Regions from separate parts of the Pseudarthrobacter sp. genome, predicted to be linked through region 1. Evidence: riboswitches for the same ligand, from Rfam matches in the RefSeq annotation. Region 1 holds a riboswitch; each other region holds the start of a gene.
The links. A riboswitch is a leader RNA that binds a small molecule or an ion and turns the genes downstream of it on or off. The one in region 1 is predicted to bind cyclic di-AMP.

Region 1 (6,780 bases):
GTCGGCGTCCCGCCCGGCCCCCAGATCGCCCATCCAGCTCGCTAGGCTGGGATTCACAGCGTGCGCACAGGAACCCCATAGCGCGGGCTAACCGAATGATCGGAGAGTTGTCCCATGGCCACTTCGCACTCCATGACCAACAACCTTCCACAACTGACCCACCCGGACGGCTCCCCCATCCGCGCCCTGGTGGTTGACGACGAACCCAGCCTTTCCGAGCTCATGAGCATGGGGCTGCGCATGGCCGGCTGGTCCGTTGCGGTGGCTTCGGATGGCCCGGAGGCCGTCAAGCTTGCCAAGGAGTTCCGCCCGGACGTCCTGGTGCTGGACGTGATGCTGCCAGGGTTCGACGGCGTTGAGCTGCTGGGCAGGATCCGCGCCTTCGCGCCGGAGGTACCTGCGCTTTTCCTGACTGCCAAGGACGCCGTCCAGGACAGGATCGTGGGCCTGGCGGCCGGCGGGGACGACTACGTGACCAAGCCGTTCAGTATGGAAGAGGTCCTGCTGCGGCTGCACCGCCTTGTCCAGCGCTCCGGCGTTGCCGCGATGGACACTGCCGAACTTGTGGTGGGCGATCTTGTCCTCAACATCGACACCCGCGAAGTGACCCGTGCGGGCGACGCCCTCCAGCTCACCGCCACCCAGTTCGAGCTGCTCCGGTACCTCATGGAGAACCCCAAACGCGTCATCAGCAAAGCCCAGATCCTGGACCGCGTCTGGAACTATGACTTCGGCGGCCAGGCCAACATTGTGGAGCTCTACATCTCCTACCTGCGCAAGAAAGTGGATGCCTTGCACCCGCCCATGATCCATACCGTGCGGGGCGCCGGCTACGTCATCAAACCGGCTGAGTAACAGCTCCATGTCCTCGCCGCGAGCAACCCCAGCACCAGCCCGGAGCTGGCTGAAACCGGACACCTGGCATCTGCGCACGCGCCTGATCCTGTTGGCCATGGCCCTGCTGGTGGCCATCTGCGGCGCCGTGGGGCTGTTCAGTTACGCCTCCATGGATTCCTTTCTCACGGGTCAGCTGGATGAACAGCTGAGCCAGGCCGCCAAACTCTCGAACGGTCCGGGCCGCCCGCCCCTGGGCGGATTCAACGGCAGGCCGGACCCGCTTGACTCCCGCGGGCAGAGTGTCGGAACGCTGAATGCGCGGATCCTGAACGGCCAGATCCCCAGTGGCGGTTTCCTGGACTCGGACACCACACGCCTACCCCTCGACTCCGAGGACAAGCAGACCCTGCTGGCGCTGACGCAGAACGGCATCCCCGTGAACCGCTCGCTGTCCAACGGGGATTACCGGATTGTGGCCGTCCAAACCGGCTACGGCGATGTCCTTGTCACGGGCCTTCCGCTCGCCGCCAAGGAGAGCACGCTGGCATCGCTGGTGTGGACCTTTGTGTTTGTCTCCTTGGGCGGCCTGGCGCTGATCGGACTGGCAGGAACAGTGCTGATCCGGCGCACCATGAAGCCGCTGGAGCAGCTTTCCGAGGTGGCAACCCGGGTGGCCCGGCTCCGGCTGGACGCGGGCGAGGTGGCACTCGCGGTGCGCGTCCCGCCGTCGAACTCCAACCCCGGAACCGAAGTGGGCAGCGTAGGGCACGCCCTGAACCTGATGCTGGACAACGTCGCCAGTGCCCTCGAGGCGCGGCAGCGGAGCGAGACCAAGGTGCGGCAGTTCGTTGCCGACGCTTCCCATGAGCTGCGCACCCCGCTGACCGCCATCCGCGGGTACACGGAGCTGATGCGGATGACCGAGGACTTCACGCCGGACGGCCGGAAATCCCTGGCCCGGGTCCAAAGCCAGTCCGAACGCATGACCACCCTGGTGGAGGATCTGCTCCTGCTCGCCCGGCTCGATGAGGGCCAGCCCCTGAAGCTCAGCGAAGTTGACCTCACACAACTCGTGATCGAAACCGTCAGTGACGAGAAGGTCATCGCCCCGGACCACCAATGGCGCCTTGAACTGCCTGACGAGCCGCTCGCCGTCACGGGTGATGCATCCCAACTGCGTCAGGTGCTTGTCAACCTGCTATCCAATGCGCGCAAGCACACGCCGCCGGGAACCACCGTGGTCACCGCTGTCACGAAGTCTGCCAATGGCGGCGCAGCGGTGACGGTAACGGACGACGGCGGGGGCATCCCTGCGGAGTTCGTTGACCACGTTTTCTCCCGGTTTGCCCGCGCAGACGCGGCGCGCAAGGGTACGGCGCCGGCCTCGGGCGCCGGGGCGTCCGAAGGCACAAGTGGCTTGGGCCTGGCCATTGTCCAGTCGATCATGGAGGCCCATGGCGGGAGCGTGGAAGTGACATCACGGGCCGGACGGACGGAGTTCGCATTGCTCTTCCCTGCCGGCGCGCTGGCGCAACCCACTGACGCCCGAGCGCAGCAAGGCGACACACCATCGCCGTGATTCCCGTTACCAAAATGTGACTTAAGGTTCCAGCTCCTGTAGCGTCGATGACGTGTGGTTCCCGTTTGGGCCGCATATCCGGATGACGCCAAGCTCTGCCGCTTCCCGGATTCCGTTTTCAGAGGCAGAGGCGGGGGACCCACCGTCCCGGGCACCAAGTGCCCTTTGGGGTTAAGCCAACACGTGATTGTGCCGTGTGGCCGGATGCCCTCATCCGAACCCGACAGCTAACTCCGCAGGTGTGAGAGGCGATCCATCATGTCTGAATTCAAGGTACAAACGCGCCCGCAGGGCGACACAAAGTCCCACAGCCACCGCAAGCAGACGCGCTTCGGTGCAGCTATGTCCCCATTGTCCAAGGCCGCGCGGATTCCCTCCGTGGGCCAGCGCGTCGCGGTGTTCGCGACGGCGTGCGCCCTGCTGGTCGGCGTCAGCGCCGCGGCACACGCTTCCGAGTCTGCGTCGCTTGCGGCCAGCGCGGACCAGGCCGCCGAACAAGCCAGCGCCCAGTCGAAGCTGAGCTTCGAGACAGCCGAGATCCAGCCCCCGGCCTCCCCGGAAGCTGCGCCGGCCGAGATCAACGTCGCGCCCCAGGCCGCCGAACCGGCACCTGCCCCGGTCCCGGAGCCCGCTCCGGCTCCGGCCCCGGAACCTGCGCCCGCGCCTGTTGTGGCAGTCAACGACCCCGCAGGAGCGCAGGCCTACGCTGCTGGCCAGCTGGCGACGTACGGCTGGTCCGCTGACCAGATGCAGTGCCTGCAGACGCTGTGGACCAAGGAATCCGACTGGACCACCACGGCCACCAACGCCAGCAGCGGCGCGTACGGCATCGTCCAGTCATTGCCTGCTGAGAAGATGGCTAGCGCCGGTGCGGACTACATCACCAACTACCGCACGCAGATCAACTGGGGCCTGAACTACATCCAGGAGCGCTACCAGTCACCGTGCGGGGCGCTGAACTTCCACCTGTCGCACAACTGGTACTAGGCCGACCGAGCGGCGCCGGCGGATCACGAAAGTGATCCGCCGGCGTCAAAGCCGGAAAGAGTCAAAGCCGGAAAGAAATGAGCTGCCGTCCCGCGGCGTCCGTTTCCACGGAGGCCGTCACGGCACGGTAATCCGCGATATGCAGCACGCCTGCTGGCAATTCGCCCGCATTCGGACCCACGGCCACCGTCCGGATACCCGCAGCAACGCCTGCCGCGATTCCGGCGGGCGCATCCTCGAACACCACGGCGTCATCCGGTTTCACGCCCAGCAGCCCGGCGGCCATCAGATAGCCTTCCGGGTGCGGCTTGCCCCGTGTGACCAGGTCCGCCGTCACGGCCGTGGCCGGCATGTCCAGCCCGGCAGCGTCCATGCGGATGTCTGCCAGGGTCCTGTCCGCTGAAGTCACCAGCGCCACTGCCTGGGCCGGGAGGCTGCGAAGCAGGTCGGCAGCCCCCGGCAACGCGATGATACCGGCCGTCCGCACCCGTTCCATCGCACCCAGTTCCTCGGTGAGGGCCGCGACGTCCGCTCCCGCCGGCGCGAAACGGCGCACGGTATCGGCAGCCTGGACGCCGTGCGAAGTGCGCAGGATTTCGGCGATGTCCAGGCCGTACCGGGCCGCGAATTCTCCCCAGACCTCCTCCACTACTGCCGTGGAGTCCACCAGTGTGCCGTCCATATCGAAAAGGACGGCCCGGCAGGTCAGTGTTCGTGCGGCGGCAGGTGCTCGTGTGGCGGTAGGTGTGGGGATGTTCATGCTGCCTATTTTGCCTTAGGCGTTACCGGCTCAGGCGTCGCGACCCGGGCGCCGCCCTCAGGCGTCACGGCCCGGGATGTACTGCACCGCCCACTTGTTTCCGTCGGGATCCGCGAAGTAGACGAAGTGCCCCCAGTCCTGGATGTCGATGTCGCTGACCTCCACACCGTTGCCCTTGAGGTGGTCGTGGGCAGCCTGGATGTCGCTGACCACCATCTGCAGGCTTGGGGCTGTGCCCGGAGGGGCGTCATTGAGGCCCTCGCCAATACAAATGGAGCAGGCGGATCCCGGCGGGGTCAGCTGGACGAAACGAATGCCATCCATGGGCCGCTCGTCGAAATCCGGGTTGAATCCAACTTTGTTGACATAGAAATCCTTGGCCCGGTCCACGTCGGATACGGGCACAAAAACGAGTTCAAGTTTCCAGTCCATGCGCCACAGGCTAACGGCGGCGGCAGGAAAGCGGAAGACTTACATTCTGGAGCAGCCCGTACTAGCCGGCGATGCCGTACAGGCGGTCGCCGGCGTCGCCGAGCCCGGGAACGATGTAGGACTTCTCGTCGAGCCGTTCGTCAATGGAAGCCAGCACGATGGTCACGTTGGCCTCGGCCAGTTCCTCTTCGAGCTTGGCCAGGCCTTCCGGCGCGGCCAGGAGGCAAATGCACGTGACGTCTGAGGCGCCGCGCTTGAACAGGAACTTGATGGCTTCGCGCAGGGTTCCGCCGGTGGCAAGCATCGGATCCAGAACAAAGATCTGCCGGTCCGTCAGGTCCTCAGGGAGCCGCTCCGCGTACGTGATGATGTCCAGGGTTTCCTCATCGCGGGCCATGCCCAGGAAACCCACCTCAGCGGTGGGGACCAGCTTGGTCATGCCCTCGAGCATGCCGAGCCCGGCGCGCAGGATGGGAACCACCAGAGGCGTGGGCTTGGTGAAAGCGGTGCCCACTGTGGTGCTGACCGGCGTCTCGATGGTGACCGGCTGGGTGCGGACCTCACGGGTGGCTTCGTAGGCCAGGAGGGTCACCAGCTCTTCCGTCAACTGCCGGAAGACCGGTGACGGAGTGTTCTTGTCCCGCAGGACGGTGAGCTTATGGGCGACCAGCGGGTGGTCCACAACGAGAGTGCGCATGCGTCAAAACTATCACCCGCGCGCGCAGCGTCCGGCCCGGAATCAGCTCGACGGATCGTCCCGCAGGGCGGGGTGTTCGAACGTGGGTGCCGGGCCCGCGTGCTCGCGTTTCCGCAGCAGGTGGAACAGCCGGTGCGCCAGGATCACCATGCCCACCCAGGCCAGGCCGAGGAACCAGCCGGCCATCACATCGGTCAGCCAGTGATGGCCGAGGAACACCCTGCTCAGGCCCATGGCGATGATGAAGATCACGCCGGCGGTGATGGCGGTGATGCGCGCCCAGAGCACTTCGAACTGGAGGCACATGACGTACACCAGCACACCGATCACCACCGTTGTATTCAGGGTGTGGCCGCTGGGGAACGACGGCGAAGTCTCGTACGGAGGGACAGCTTCGGCGTGGTCCGGGCGAGTGCGGCCCACCAGCCGCTTGCCCACCGTGGTGGCCAGCGTGGAGACGGCCGCGGCGCCGCCCACCAGGATGATGGGCCGCCAGGTCCGGCTCAGGAACGTGAGCCAGGCCGTAAGTATGCTTGCAAGGATGGGCATGCCGATGCCTCCGCCGATGTTGGTGAAAGCCGTCACCCCGGCATCCAGTGCGGGGTTCCGCAGGCCCTGGGACAGCTCCAGCGCGGGCAGGTCCAGGGCGGTCAGTCCCTCTTCATCCACCACGTTGTTGTAAACCTCGGCACCCAGGAGCGCCATGGTCACCACCAGCGCTCCCCCAACCAGCATGGTGATCCACAGCGCGGCGTACGGTTTGAACCATTGGCCCAGACGGTCCCTGAACGTGTCCACTATGCCTCCCCGGCGTTAATGCTTTGCAGGCTGGATATCCTTCGAAACTATCATTGAGCCATGGTCGCCGCAGAAAAGAACCACCTCGAATGGATGGGTCTTGCCCTGGACGAAGCCCGGCGCGCGCTGGCCACCGAGGACGTGCCGATCGGCGCCGTGGTGATTGGGCCCGACGGCGCCGTGCTGGGTTCCGGACGGAACCAGCGGGAAGAGCTGGGAGACCCCACTGCCCACGCAGAGATAGTGGCCATCCGGCAGGCGGCGGACCGGTTGCGTGCCTTGTCCAAACTCGACGGCGGCACCGGGGACGGCTGGCGGCTGGCCGACTGCACGCTCGTGGTGACTCTGGAGCCGTGCGCCATGTGCGCCGGCGCCGTGGTCCTGGCCAGGATTCCCCGCGTGGTCTTCGGTGCCTGGGATGAGAAGGCCGGAGCGGCGGGCTCGGTATTCGATATCCTCCGCGAGCGCCGGCTCAACCACTGGGTTGAGGTCTACGGCGGCGTCCGGGAAGAGGAGTGCGGTGCGGTCCTCAGGGACTTCTTCGCAGCGCACCGCAGCCGGCTGTAACGGGTCGTAGGCGGGCTGCAATTCGTCTCGGGCCTGCTGTAGCGCTCTCACCTGCCTGCACGACCCTCAGCCTGCGGCATCCAGGGCGTCGATCCTGTCCTGGCGCGAGGCCGGCGAGTCCAG
Region 2 (6,780 bases), on a different contig from region 1:
CTCAGTTCCATGCGTGAGTTTGTCGTCCTCGGCACTGCCTCCCAGGTCCCCACCCGGACCCGCAACCATAACGGCTACCTGCTGCGGTGGGATGGCGAGGGCCTGCTTTTTGATCCCGGCGAAGGAACGCAGCGCCAGATGCTCCACGCCGGGATCCCGGCCACTCAGATCACGCGCATCTGCCTCACCCATGTGCACGGCGACCATTGCTTCGGGTTGCCGGGCGTGCTTTCCCGGATGGCTTTGGACGGCGTGACCCATCCAGTCCACCTGCACTACCCGGCGTCGGGAGAGGAAGTGGTCCGCGCGCTGGTGTCCGTCAGCACCCCCGGACTTGACCTGAGGCTCTGCCCGCACGGTGGCGCCGGGGCCGTCGCGCCCGGCCTGGAGGTACAGCCGCTGAAGCACCGCATCGAAACGTACGGCTACCGGCTGCAGGAACCTGATGGCCGCAGTCTCGTGCCGGACAAGCTCGCCGCGGCCGGGATCTCTGGCTCGGACGTGGGGCGCCTGCAGCGTGACGGAGTTCTGGACGGTGTCCGCCTGGACGATGTGAGCGTTCCCCGGCCGGGCCAGAGCTTCGCGTTCGTGATGGACACGGCGCCCTGTGCGGGTGCCGAGGAACTCGCAGACGGCGTGGATCTGCTGGTGGCAGAGTCAACGTTCAGTACCGACGACGGCGAGCTCGCCAAGCAGTACCGTCACCTGACCGCCGGGCAGGCGGGGGAGTTGGCGGCCAGCGCCGCCGTCGGCACGCTGGTCCTTACGCACTTCTCCTCGCGGTACGGCGACGACGTTACTGCGCTCGAGGAGCAGGCCCGGGTCCGGGCTGGCAGCTCGACGGTTATGGCAGCCAATGACCTGGACCGGATCGCCTTCCCCAATCGGCGCGGTAGCCCCCGGTGAGGCCGGAACTCGCTGACCCTTGCACGAAGGCCGGCTTCGGAGAAGGATATGAGCCTCACTCGAGGAGGCCAATCATGCTCCAGCTTGGAAAGTTTGAACGGTATCTGATCGAGGAATTCTTCGACGACTACCGCGCCGGCGCAATGACGCACCGCACGTTTACCCGCCGGGTCGCATTCATCATGGGAAGCATGGCGGCGGCATCGGGCGCGATGCTGCTCGTCGGATGCACACCCGAGGAAGTCCCACGCAGCACCGACCCCATGCCCACACCCACGCCGTCATCGTCGACGGCGGGCCCCGGCACTGCTTCTGCCGGTGCTGTGCCGGGGGCCAAGAGCCCGCTCTCCGTCCCGGAGGGCGCCGGAGGGCTGACGACGGCGACCGTGCGGTTCCCGGCCGACGGAACCGAGATCAGTGGGTACCTCGCCCGGCCCGAATCCGGTGCAGCCGGCCCTGCGGTGCTGGTCTGCCACGAAAACCGCGGCCTGACCCCGCACATCCAGGACGTTGCCCGCCGCTTTGCCAAAGCCGGGTACGCGGCGCTGGCCCTTGACCTGCTCAGCAGGGAAGGCGGCACAGCCAGCCTTGACTCTGACGCCGTGTCGGGTGCACTGACCCGAGCCGGGGCACAGCGCCATGTTGCTGACTTCGCCGCCGCCTTTGACTACCTTCAGGCCCAGGACTTCGTGGACTCCGGACGCATCGCCATGAACGGGTATTGTTTCGGCGGCGGCATCACGTGGCAGGCGGCAACCGAGCTGGCCGGACTGAAGGCCACCGCCGCGTTCTATGGGCCGGCGCCGGACCTGAACAAGGTGCCGGCCATCAAGGCTGCGGCGTTCGGTGTGTATGCCGAACGCGACCAGCGGATCACCGGCGCGATGCCCGCCCTTCGTGACGCCTTGGTGGCTGCCGGGGTCCGCCACCAGATCACCGTCTACCCCGGCGTCGACCATGCCTTCCACAACGACACCGGCGAGCGCTACAACGAAACCCAAGCCACGGCTGCCTGGAACGACACCCTCGCCTGGTTCGGACAGCACGTCTGAGCAGCACGTCTGATCCGCCGCGGTCTGGGCTGTCCTGCCACGGGTAGTCTTGAAGCATGAGCACCGCAATCCCACTAACGCTCACCTTCGGCGGGCGTTTCGCCCGCGAACTCGGGGAGCTGGCGGTTCCCTGGCAGGCGGAGGAAGCACCTGACCCGCAGCTGCTGGTCCTGAACGAGCCGTTGGCCACCGAGCTGGGCTTCGACCCGTCCTGGCTGCGGACGCCCGAGGGGACGCGGCTGCTCATCGGCAACCAGATTCCTGACGGTGCCACACCCGTGGCCCAGGCCTATGCCGGCCACCAGTTCGGCGGCTACTCACCCCTGCTCGGCGACGGGCGGGCCCTCCTGCTGGGGGAGGTCACGGACATCCACGGGCAGCTTCGGGACATCCACCTCAAGGGCTCCGGCCGGACACCGTTCGCCCGCGCGGGTGACGGTCTCGCCGTCGTCGGTCCCATGCTGCGCGAGTACATCGTCAGCGAAGCCATGCACGCCATGGCCATCCCCACCACGAGGTCCCTCGCCGTGGTGGCCACGGGCCGGCCCGTCCGCCGCGAAACGATGCTGCCCGGGGCCGTGCTCACCCGGGTGGCCAGCAGCCACCTGCGGGTCGGCAGCTTCCAGTTCGCCCGCGTCAACGGCGAGGCGGACCTTCTGAGCCGTCTGGCGGATCATGCCATCAGCCGCCACTACCCGGACGCGGCGCTTGCCGACAAGCCCTATCTCGCGTTCTTCGAGGCGGTCATAGCCGCGCAGGCGTCCCTGGTGGCGCAATGGATGCTGGTGGGCTTCGTCCATGGCGTGATGAACACCGACAACATGGCCATCTCCGGCGAGACCATCGACTACGGTCCCTGCGCTTTTATGGACGCGTTCAACCCCGGCGCGGTCTACAGCTCCATCGACGCGGACGGGCGCTACGCCTACGCCAACCAGCCGGTCATCGCCGAATGGAACCTCACCCGGCTCGCTGAAGCACTCCTGCCCCTGCTCCATGAAGACCAGGACCAGGCCGTGGCGCTCGCCGTTGAATCCCTCGGCGGCTTCCGCGCCCTGTACAGCGTTGCCTGGTCGGCAGGCATGAAGTCCAAGCTTGGGCTGCGCCCGGACACGCACGACGACGTCGCGTCGTCCCTGGTGGACGGCGTGCTGGCGCTGCTCCAGGAAGGCCAGGTGGATTACACCTCCTTCTTCCGGGGCCTCGGCTCGGCGGCCCGCGGTACGCCGGAAACTACGCGGTCCATGTTTGCGAACCCCGAAGCCTTCGACGCCTGGGCCGCACGGTGGCTGGCCCTGGCGCCGGACGCGGACCTGATGGACCGGGTCAACCCCGTCTACATCCCCAGGAACCACCTGGTTGAAGAGGCTCTGGACTCGGCTATCGCCGGCGACCTGGACCCATTCAACCGGTTGGTGGACGTCCTGGCCGATCCGTACACGCAGCGCCCCGGGCTGGAACGCTACGCCGGCCCCGCCCCTGAAGACTTCGGGAGCTATCGGACCTTCTGCGGGACCTGAGAGAACACCAGGGATGGACGACGGCGGCGCGGGGCTGGGTGCCGCCCGCCGCCGTCGAGCATGGTCGGATCACGCTACGCGGACGAAGGACGCTCCGGCGAGCCAGCTGATCGAGTGCACTTCGGTTTTGTAACCGTCCACCCCGCCACTGACAACCTGGCCGTTGCCGGCGTAGACGCCCACATGGCCGGCCGTGATGACCAGGTCCCCTGCGGCCGGTGTGCCCACCACCGGGCCGTACTGGAAGAACTGGCCGGGAGCCAGGTCACCCACGCTTTTACCCACCGAGCGCAGCGCCTTCTCCACCATGGCGGTGCAGTCCTGCTGGATGCCGAGCTGGGAGTTGGCGGAAGCCAGGATGGCCGCGCCGAGCGAGCCGGCCGGAGCCTGGGCCGCCGGTGCGGACGTTGAGGCCAGCCTTATGCCGGTGTTGGTGGGGGAGGCCGGCGCCGCCGCGGGAGACGCTGCGGGAGCCGGTGCGGTGTAGCCGGCACCAGGGATCAGGATCTGGTCGCCGGGGTAGATGATGCTGGTCAGCGAGAGTCCGTTGGCGGCAAGGACGTCGTTGAGCGGGACGCCGTTGGCGGCGGAAATCTGGCCCAGCGTGTCACCCGAAACGACTGTGTGGACGTTGGCCGCGGCGGGGGCTGCTGCAGCGGAAGTCGAAGCAACAGCGGCCGGAGCCGCTGCCGCCGCACTGGTCTGGACCTGAGTGTTGGCAGTCCCGGAGTTGTCCGGGCCGTGGACGCCGGCCTGAGCCGGGACGCCAATGCTGAACAGCAGGCCGGATGCAGCAACAGCCACCAGGGCCGGCCGGCCAAACGTCAGGGGGTGTGTTTTGGCCGCAGTGGCCAGGCCAATGAGGACGGTAGAGCGGGCAGGAACCGCACGAAGGCGTGCGGCAGCGGAATTCTTGGACACGGTTGATCGCCTCTCCCATGCCTGCGGGGTGAGCTGTCGGGTTCGGGTCGGAGATACCCGGCCGGTAGCGCCGCCGCACGGGACGGAGCGATACCGACTTAACCCCAAGGCTTCGAAAAGCCGTGGAAACGTGGTTCCCCCGTCCCTGCCAGCTGGAAAGCGACTGGATCCCGGTCAGCGGCAGGGCTCGGCATACTGGCGGGAATGTCCCGGCTTGAGCCGGGCCACCGTTTGACCATAACTTCCAGTTATCGGCAATGTCACATTCCGGTAACGGAATGTAGGCGTGAAATCCACCCGCGCTTCATCTCGGATTCCCTCCCTCCTCGGTAACGATGTTGCAGGTCAGGCCCCGTAATCCGTATATGCCCGGTAAGCTCACCAACTATGTCCCGGATTGTTCAAAAAATGCGGCTGCCCGCCCTCGCCGGCCTGCTGGCGGTCGCCCTGGTGGGGTCGGCTGCGCTGCTTCCCTCGCATGCCGACGACGACGCGCCGCCCGGCGGGTATCCCTCGTGGCAAGACGTGCAGAACGCCAAGAAAAGCGAGGCCGGCAAAGCGGCAGAAGTCACCAGGATCAACGGGCTGCTGGGCGGACTCCAGGCTGAAGCAGAGGCGCTGGGCAATGCGGCCGTAACGTCCGCCGCGGAGTACGCCAAGGCCGAAGCGGCACTTCAGGCCGCCACTTCCACTGTGGACGCACTCACGGCCCAGACGGCACGCGCCGCGGCCGAACTGGGACAGTACAAGAAGGAAATCGGTGCTCTGGCGGCCCAATCGTACAAGACCGGTGGAACCAACATGGGTTTCTTCGTTGCCCTCGACGCCGTGCAGAACAACAGCATCCACGGCCTGAATATCGTCCAGATCGTCAGCGATAAGACTGCGGCCCTGGTCAACAAATCTGCAAGCGCCGAACGCATTTCCCGTGCCCTGGCCGATCAGGAGCAGGCGGCCAGGGCCGAGCGCGAGCGCCTGTCCGGCGAGGCCAGAACCAAGCTCGACGCCGCCCAATCCGCCCAGCAGGCCATGTCCCGGCAGATCGCGGAGCAGCAGGAGCACGGCCTGGAACTGACCGCGCAGCTGGCCTCCCTCAAAGGGACCACGGCTGCCGTGGAGGGGGAGTTCCGGCAGGGCCAGGTGGCCTTGGCCGCGTATGAAACGGCGCAGGCCGCCAAGCGGGCCGCGGCGCAGGAACAGGCACGCCAACAGGCGGAGGCGGCAGCCAAGGCGGCGGCCCTTGCCGCTGCACAGAAACCGGCTCCGGCCCCGCCTGCTGTACCGGGCGTGCCCGCCCCGCCTCCGGTCCCGAGCCCGACGCCGGTCCCGCCGCCCGTCGTCGTCGTGCCTTCCGTTCCGGGAGGCGCTGTCAACGACCCCGCGGGCGCCAAGAACTACGCGGCCGGGCAGCTCGGCGCCTACGGCTGGGGCCAGGACCAGTTTCCGTGCCTGGCGTCGCTGTGGACCAAGGAGTCGAACTGGCTGACCACTGCCACCAACCCGTACTCGGGCGCATACGGGATCGCCCAGTCGCTGCCGGCCAGCAAGTATGCCAGCGCCGGCAGCGACTGGCTCACGAGCTACCGGACCCAGGTCAATTGGGGCCTGTCCTATATCGCTGACCGCTACGGGTCACCGTGCGGCGCGTGGAACCATTCCGTGGCCAACAACTGGTACTGACTTGCGGGGGACGGCAGCCGCGTCACGTTCCCGGTGCCTTGGCGAATACCGCGGCGCTGAGGAATTCAATGCCGACGAAGGCTTCGTCGCCGTCCACCCAGGCGTCATGTCCGGGCGGAATGGTGTAGGAGTCGCCGGCGCTGATGCTGATCCGGGTGCCGTTGGTGGTCTCGACGTTGAGTGCCCCGGAAACGCAGTATCCGACGTGGTTGTTCTGGCAGGACTCGGTCTGGACCACCGGCTTGATGCAGTCCGACCAGCGCCAGCCGGGACTGAACGTGAACCGGCCAACGGTGTAGTCGCCGAGGTTGACTACGTCCACTTCGGTTTTGTCCGGGCGGCGCTTCTCATCCGGCGTGTTGTGGGATTTGACTGCCAGTGTGGTGACGACGTTGGTAGGCATGGCACGCAGACTTTCTCTGTTGATTCTGTGTCCATCAGCTGTCTGTCCCTGGCTGCCAGACCGCATCTGAGGCGCTTACGATTGCCAGCATGCTCCCGCCGACGGCGCTTGTCGAGACCCAAACCACTAGGCTTTTCCCATGCCCGATTTTGAACGGTTCCGGGTTCTGCTGGAAGAAGAGCGCACCCGGAAACTCGCGCTCCTCCCCGCCCTCCGTGCGGACATTTCGTCGGCCAACGCCGCCCGCCAGGATTCCAACGTGGATGACGAGCACGACCCCGAGGGTTCCACCATTGCG
Region 3 (6,780 bases), on a different contig from region 1:
ACGATCCCGTTGGCGCGGAGCACCTTGGCGATCGCGGCGGCGTCGATCGAGTCGTCGAAGTCGATGGTGGCGATGACGTTGGAACGGTCCTCCGGCTTGGCCACGAACGGGGTGGCGTACTCGGAGGCCTCGGCCCAGGAGTAGATCCGGCCGGCGGAGTCAGCGGTGCGGGCGGACGCGAAGTCCAGGCCGCCGTTGGCGTTCAGCCACTGCACCTGCGCGTCGAGGGTCACCAGGGTGGAGAGCGACGGCGTGTTGTACGTCTGGTTCAGCTTGGAGTTGTCGATGGCGGTCTGGAGGTCCAGGAAATCGGGGATCCAGCGGCCGCTGGCCTTGACCCGGGCGGCGCGTTCCAGCGCGGCGGGGGAGAAGAGCCCCAGCCACAGGCCGCCGTCGGACGCGAAGTTCTTCTGCGGGGCGAAGTAGTAGACATCGGCCTCGGAGACGTCCACGTCCAGGCCGCCGGCTGCGGAGGTGGCGTCCACCAGGACCAGGGAACCGGCGTCGGCGCCCGCGACGCGCTTGACCGGAGCCGCGACACCCGTGGAGGTTTCGTTCTGCGGCCAGGCGTAGACATCCACGCCAGCCTCGGCGGCCGATACCGGGCGCGTGCCGGGCTCGGACTTGATGATGGAGGAGGCGTCCAGGAACGGGGCCTTGTTGGTGGCTGAGGCGAATTTGGAGCCGAACTCGCCGAAGGACAGGTGCTGGGCCTTCTTTTCCACCAGGCCGAAGCTGGCGACGTCCCAGAAAGCGGTGGAGCCGCCGACGCCGAGGACCACTTCGTAGCCTTCGGGGGCGCGGAAGAACTGGCTGAGGCCTTCACGGACGGAGCCCACGAGGTTCTTGACCGGAGCCTGGCGGTGGGAGGTGCCCAGGATGGTCTTGGACGCCGCTGAGAGCGCTTCGAGCTGCTCCGGCCTGACCTTGGAGGGTCCTGCGCCGAACCGTCCATCCTTTGGCAGGAGGTCGGCGGGAATAGTGATGCTGGTTTCGCTCACGGGGGCTCCAATTTCGGCATGGACGTGGCTCACGTCCGGGCGGTGGGGTGGCCGGTAGTCGGCGGTGACTGCATAAGGACCTCCCTTATTCTGCCTGAACCCTCGATTGGGCGGGGAACCGGGGCCGTCATAGTCCGGCCAATGAGACTCTTTGTCTCCGCCCGGGCATTATCCAGACAAATTCAAAATAGGCTAAGCTTTTTAGCGGACCTCGCCGCTGAGCGGGACGCGATACGGTGGGACAACGCAAGGTACTGCGCTCGAGGAGCTGAGCTGGATGACGGATCTGATCGATACTACGGAGATGTATCTTCGGACCATTTTGGAGCTTGAAGAAGAGAACATCGTTGCTCTTCGCGCACGCATCGCCGAACGGCTGCGGCATTCCGGACCCACGGTGTCCCAAACCATCGGCCGGATGGAACGCGACGGACTGGTCGTGGTCTCCGGAGACCGCCACCTGGAGCTCACGGAAGCCGGGCGGAAACGCGCTACGGAAGTGATGCGCAAGCACAGGCTCGCGGAACGGCTCCTGGCGGATGTGATTGGCCTGGACTGGGCCTATGTCCACGATGAAGCGTGCCGCTGGGAGCATGTGATGAGCGAACGCGTAGAGCAGCGCATCTACGAATTGCTCAACCACCCCACCGAGTCTCCGTACGGCAACCCCATCCCCGGGCTGGCCGCCCTGGGCGGGCCGGCGCCCGCGCTCCCAGACGCCGGTGTGATTAATCTCCTGGATGCGATGCAGGGCTACGGGCCAGCGTCGAACGTGACAGTCAGCCGGCTGGCTGAGCCCATCCAGGTGGAACCTGAGCTGCTGGTCCAGTTGGATGAAGGCGGGATCAGGCCCGGTGCCACGGTGTCCCTGGAGCGCGTAGGGGAGTACATTTCGGTGCGCGTTCCGGGAATCGAAGGGGCGCTCGAGCTGCCCCCGGAAGTGGCATCCCACGTCTTCGTTTCCGTCAGCTGACGGGAAGGCGGTCCGCCGTGTGGGGCCGCGCGTGGGGCCGTTCCATAGCGCAGCGACGCAAGGTTCCGCAAAGGTAACGGAATTGTTACTGTCCAAGTTAATCACCTATAGTTGAAACTCAGCGTCGATACAAAAGCGTTACCTGATCCGGAGCCGAGCTCTGCCAGCGGATCAGGTGCATCAGTCACCAACTGGCAGAGGCGGGGGAACCACAACCGGCAGTCGTAAGACTGCCTTGGGGTTAAGTCCGTCAGCAGCAAGCCTCTTCCAGCGAAGGATCCTCACGGGATATCTCTGCGCCAAGTGCTTGTCACGGCGGACCGGGTCTTTGAACTCTCTGACCCGAATCCGACAGCTAACTTCGCAGGCTACCCAGAGAGGAACATTCTTGACCACGCAATACTCCAGGGGCCGCCGTCGCGCGGTGGGTCCCGCCTCGGCGCCCAGAGTGGCCGAGGATTTCAGCGCGGAGAGGCCCCGCGACCCACAGCGGGAAGCCCGCCGCCGCCGGGGACCCTTCCGGCAGATGACGGATTTCGCCGCCGCCAGTGGCCTCGGCCAGAAGGCCGGCATCGCCCTGGCAGCAACAGGCCTGGCTCTCACTGTGACGGTTCCTGTGACCGGCCCCGTGATGGCCACTCCGGCACCCGGCCAGGCTGCATTAGCCGTTTCCGCTGCTCCGCAGCCCGAAGTGACCGCCGAAGCCGCCGCCCAAATTGATTTCAGCCGCTCGTCCGTGGTGACCCAGGGTGATCCCGACGGCAAGCTGAAGCAGCTGTTGAGCGCCCAGTCCGCGGGATCCATTACCCGCGCCGCCTCTGCCGGAAGCCTTGGCTCGCCGCTGGCCCAGCTGGTTACGGCCTCACCCTTCGGGTTCCGGGTCAGTCCCATCACCGGCGGCTCCGGCGACTTCCACCGCGGCCAGGACTACGTGGCACAGTGCGGAACCTCCGTCATGGCCGCTGCCAGCGGCACCGTGACCTTCGTTGGCTGGCACCAGTACGGCGGTGGCAACCGCGTGGTGGTGGATCACGGCAATGGCCTTGAAACCACCTACAACCACCTCTCCTCCGCCAGCGTCAAGGTAGGCCAGACGGTCAGCCGCGGCGACGTGGTTGCCCTCAGCGGCACCACGGGCGCGTCCACGGGCTGCCACCTCCACTTCGAGGTCCAGATCAATGGCGAAGTCGTCGACCCCACCGGCTGGCTCTGACCCAAATGATGGCCAACTCTCGAATCGTAGCAACATGCCGTGACCTGAATGTGACATTGGCTCGGAACTCCTGTAACGTCTAAAGCGCGTCAACTTTTCCGAAGTTGACGTTCTTGAGTGGATTGCCTAGCTCTGCCACCGCTCAAGGTCCGTTCGCATGACATCGTCTGGCAGGGGCGGGGGAACCAATTTTGGTCTTCGATTCTGAAGGCCTTGGGGTTAAGTCGCAAAGCTTCCACTGTGAAGCAGCGCGGCCGGGTGACTCCCATCCGAATCCGACAGCTCACCTCGCAGGCATTGGGAGAGGCTACCTTCGTGTCTTCACGCCATACTTCTGCGCGTCACCGCGCACAACCGGTTCGCACTAACCCCTTGGGCTCCGTGTCCAAGGCCGTCAGTGCCAATGCCGGGACCGTAGGTCGCCAGGCTGCTGTTATCGCAGCTGCATCAGGTCTGATCCTGAGCATGGGGCTTCCGGCCAACGCCGCGGATTCCACCGCCGGCGTTTCCGCCTCTACCGAGTCCGGTTCCGCGCAGACGGCACTTGCCGTCACTGCCGCGCCCACGGCTACCGTTTCCTTCGAACGCCCCGTCATCAAGACGACGCCGGCGCCGAAGGTTGAGAGGGTCCGCGCGCAGTCCACGGCTTCCGAAACCGGGGCTCAGGGTGCTGCCGCAACCGAGGCCGCGGCCTCCAAGCTCGCTGACACTGTCTCCTCTGCTGCTGCTTCGGGTCTGGCAGCACTTGCCTACACCGGTATCGGTCACCCCTACCTCTGGGGCGGCACCACTCCCAACGGCTGGGACTGCTCCGGCTTCACGCAGTGGGTCTACGCCCAGGCCGGCATCAGCATTCCCCGCACCAATGCCTGGACGGCCATGCGGCCCACCGCCACACCGGCTCCCGGTGACCTGGTCATGCAGAATGGCGGCGCCCACGTTGGCATTTACGTCGGCAACGGCATGATGATCAGCGCACTGAACCCGTCACAGGGCACGCTGCTCCACTCCGTGGCATCCACGGGCGGCGGATCCTTCTTCACGCTGGCCCCGTAGTTCCTGCAATCCAGCAGTTCCTGCAGCCCTGTGCTGCCGGAACCGATTCTTCGCTGGAGACTTTTCGCTAAATCCCCGTTCGGGATGTGCCGGCGTACCCCCAAGATGCCGGCGCCTCCAACGCCCTTGGACTGCCTACGCGGTCCTGAGGAAAACGAAAGAGAGAAATTAATGACTACACGTGCAACTGTTGCACGGCACCGCGCCGAGGTCACCAAGACCAACTCGCTGGCTGTCATTGCCAAGGCTGTCGGCGACAACGCCGGCGGCATGGGCCGCCAGGCTGCGGTTATCGCTGCTGCTTCCGGCCTTGTCCTGACCAGTGGTATCGCCGCGAACGCGGCAGACACCGGAGTCCAGCACGAAGGTGCTTCCGCTTCGAACCTTGAGGCTGAGGTTTCCGCTCCGGCCATCATTTCCGCTGCTTCCACCATTGCCATCTCCTACGAGAAGCCGGCCGTGACCACCACGCCCGCTCCGGTTGAGGCTCCCGAGCCGGTTGTTGAAGCTCCGGCTCCGGCCAAGGCCGCGGCAACCATCACGGTAGCGTCGGCCACTCCGGCTGCTCCCTCGGCTCCGGTCGCCGCCAGCGGCAAGGGTGCTGCCATCCTGTCCGCTGCTTACGCACAGCTCGGCGTCAGCCAGGACTGCACCATGCTGGTGACCAACGCCCTGGCCGCCGTGGGCATCAACTACCACGGCTGGCCCGCCGGCTACCTGTCCCTGGGTAAGACCGTGAGCGCCGCCGAGGCCCAGCCCGGCGATCTGATCTACTACGCCGACGGCGGCGCGGGCATGGCCCACATCGCCGTATACGCCGGCAACGGTCAGGCAGTCCACGGCGGTTACAACGGCAACCAGACCGTTGTATTCAGCGCCAATGTTGGCTCAGGACCGGTCTTCATCCGCGTGTCCTAGCAGCAGCTTCAGTGTTCAAAGGACCCCCGCCTCACGGCGGGGGTCCTTTGCTGTCTCCGGCCTGTCGTACCGATCCGGACAGCCGCCCAGGCCCGACACGTGACCCCGGTTACTTCCGGGATTAGCTGATCCCGGGATTCTTTGTTTACTCTTGTGGTGTCGATCCATAGCCCGGATATGCCGGGGGCAGCCGGCCCTCGTGCCCCTGACGGGTGCGGCCACAAAGAGGTACGTGCATGCGCACTCTCGTTCTGAATGCTGGATATGAACCGCTGGCGGTAGTCACCTTCCGCCGGGCGCTGGTGCTTGTGCTCACGGGCAAGGCCAGTGTTATTGCCGAGGGCGATGACCCTGTGGTGGGGCCTCAGGAGATTTTGGGCCGCCCGTCCGTGATTCTCCTGAACCGCTACATCCGCCCCAGATACAACCAGGGCACCGCTGTCAGCCGCCGCGGCGTCCTGCGGCGGGACGGACACCGCTGCGCGTATTGCGGCAAAGGGGCCCACACCATCGACCATGTGCAGCCCAAGTCGCGTGGCGGCGCCGACTCCTGGGAGAACCTGGTGGCCGCGTGCCTCCGCTGCAATAACACCAAGGGCGATCACACCCCGGCTGAAATGGGCTGGAAGCTCAGGTTTGATCCGGAACCGCCGCATGGCACCATCTGGCAGATCAAGGAACTTGAGAAGCCCACGCCGGACTGGGATCCGTTCCTGCTGCCTGAGCGGGCTGCCTGAGCGGGCCGCCTTGTTCCGGGCTGCCTTGTTCCGGTCCGCGCGGTAGTTCCAGCCCGGCGCAGTATTCCTGCCTGCGCGGTTAAGCTGGGAGGGTGGACGCTGACCCCCTCGACTTCGATGCCGTCATCCTCGCCGGCGGCCGTTCGTCGCGGCTCGGTGGCGTGCCCAAGCAGAGTCTGACGTACGACGGCGACTCCCTGCTGCGTCGCTCCGCCGCCGCTGCGAGGGGAGCCCGGGCCGCCGTCGTGGTTGGTCCGGACACCGGGGAGGTGCCGGCCGGCGAAATCCCTGCCGGATTTCTCCGCTGCCGCGAAGAACCCCCCTTTAGCGGTCCCGCGGCTGCTATCGCGGCCGGGCTTGCGGCCCTGTCCGCGGCGGGTGGCAGCCGCCCCGGGCTGACGCTGGTGCTGGCCTGCGACATGCCCAACGTGGGGCAGGCGGTGGCGGCGCTGAAGGCTGCGTTGCGTGCGCGAGGACCCGCTGCCGGAGCGCCCGCGGGCTTGGCACCGGACGGCGTGGTGGCCGTCTCGGAGGATGGCCGCCGTCAGCCGCTGGTCGGTTTTTATAGCACGGTCGCGCTACAACGTTCCGTGGCGGAACTGGAAAGCACCGGACGCTTAATCAACGGTTCGGTGAGGGCACTCCTTGCTAGTCTGGACGTGCAGCTTGTCGCCGTTCCGGCTGGCTCCACGGCAGACGTGGACACCTGGGACGATGCCGCCGCACTTGGAGTGGCCGGTCCGGATCCCCTAGCCGGGTTCCGGGGCAACACTGCCGCAGACGATTTGGGAGGCAGAGCGTGAAAAGCCAGGAAGAGACGCTGGAAGAATGGTGCAGGTCCTTGCTCCAGGCGTATGAACTGGAGGACGTCCAGATCGACGT

Region 2: linked by a shared signal. The riboswitch ahead of V6M49_RS03775 (C40 family peptidase) and the one ahead of V6M49_RS08935 (hypothetical protein) in region 1 are both predicted to bind cyclic di-AMP.
Region 3: linked by a shared signal. The riboswitch ahead of V6M49_RS02550 (M23 family metallopeptidase) and the one ahead of V6M49_RS08935 (hypothetical protein) in region 1 are both predicted to bind cyclic di-AMP.

The regions. Positions count from the first base shown of each region.
Region 1 is NZ_JAKFFD010000113.1:4,901-11,680, reverse strand. Features, by position in the region: gene V6M49_RS08945 (response regulator transcription factor) at 115-855, shown strand; gene V6M49_RS08940 (sensor histidine kinase) at 863-2,416, shown strand; cyclic di-AMP (ydaO/yuaA leader) riboswitch at 2,517-2,669, shown strand; gene V6M49_RS08935 (hypothetical protein) at 2,675-3,403, shown strand; gene V6M49_RS08930 (HAD-IA family hydrolase) at 3,465-4,163, opposite strand; gene V6M49_RS08925 (VOC family protein) at 4,221-4,595, opposite strand; gene upp (uracil phosphoribosyltransferase) at 4,657-5,292, opposite strand; gene V6M49_RS08915 (phosphatase PAP2 family protein) at 5,335-6,027, opposite strand; gene tadA (tRNA adenosine(34) deaminase TadA) at 6,151-6,657, shown strand; gene V6M49_RS08905 (DNA glycosylase AlkZ-like family protein) at 6,724-6,780, opposite strand, start outside.
Region 2 is NZ_JAKFFD010000038.1:54,350-61,129, reverse strand. Features, by position in the region: gene V6M49_RS03790 (ribonuclease Z) at 10-906, shown strand; gene V6M49_RS03785 (dienelactone hydrolase family protein) at 981-1,958, shown strand; gene V6M49_RS03780 (protein adenylyltransferase SelO) at 2,015-3,478, shown strand; gene V6M49_RS03775 (C40 family peptidase) at 3,548-4,399, opposite strand; cyclic di-AMP (ydaO/yuaA leader) riboswitch at 4,403-4,571, opposite strand; gene V6M49_RS03770 (lytic transglycosylase domain-containing protein) at 4,787-6,079, shown strand; gene V6M49_RS03765 (cupin domain-containing protein) at 6,102-6,482, opposite strand; gene V6M49_RS03760 (TraR/DksA family transcriptional regulator) at 6,622-6,780, shown strand, end outside.
Region 3 is NZ_JAKFFD010000028.1:14,191-20,970, forward strand. Features, by position in the region: gene serC (phosphoserine transaminase) at 1-1,001, opposite strand, end outside; gene V6M49_RS02545 (metal-dependent transcriptional regulator) at 1,279-1,974, shown strand; cyclic di-AMP (ydaO/yuaA leader) riboswitch at 2,141-2,359, shown strand; gene V6M49_RS02550 (M23 family metallopeptidase) at 2,363-3,187, shown strand; cyclic di-AMP (ydaO/yuaA leader) riboswitch at 3,336-3,498, shown strand; gene V6M49_RS02555 (C40 family peptidase) at 3,569-4,243, shown strand; gene V6M49_RS02560 (NlpC/P60 family protein) at 4,415-5,161, shown strand; gene V6M49_RS02565 (HNH endonuclease) at 5,398-5,898, shown strand; gene mobA (molybdenum cofactor guanylyltransferase) at 5,991-6,701, shown strand; gene V6M49_RS02575 (DUF6457 domain-containing protein) at 6,698-6,780, shown strand, end outside.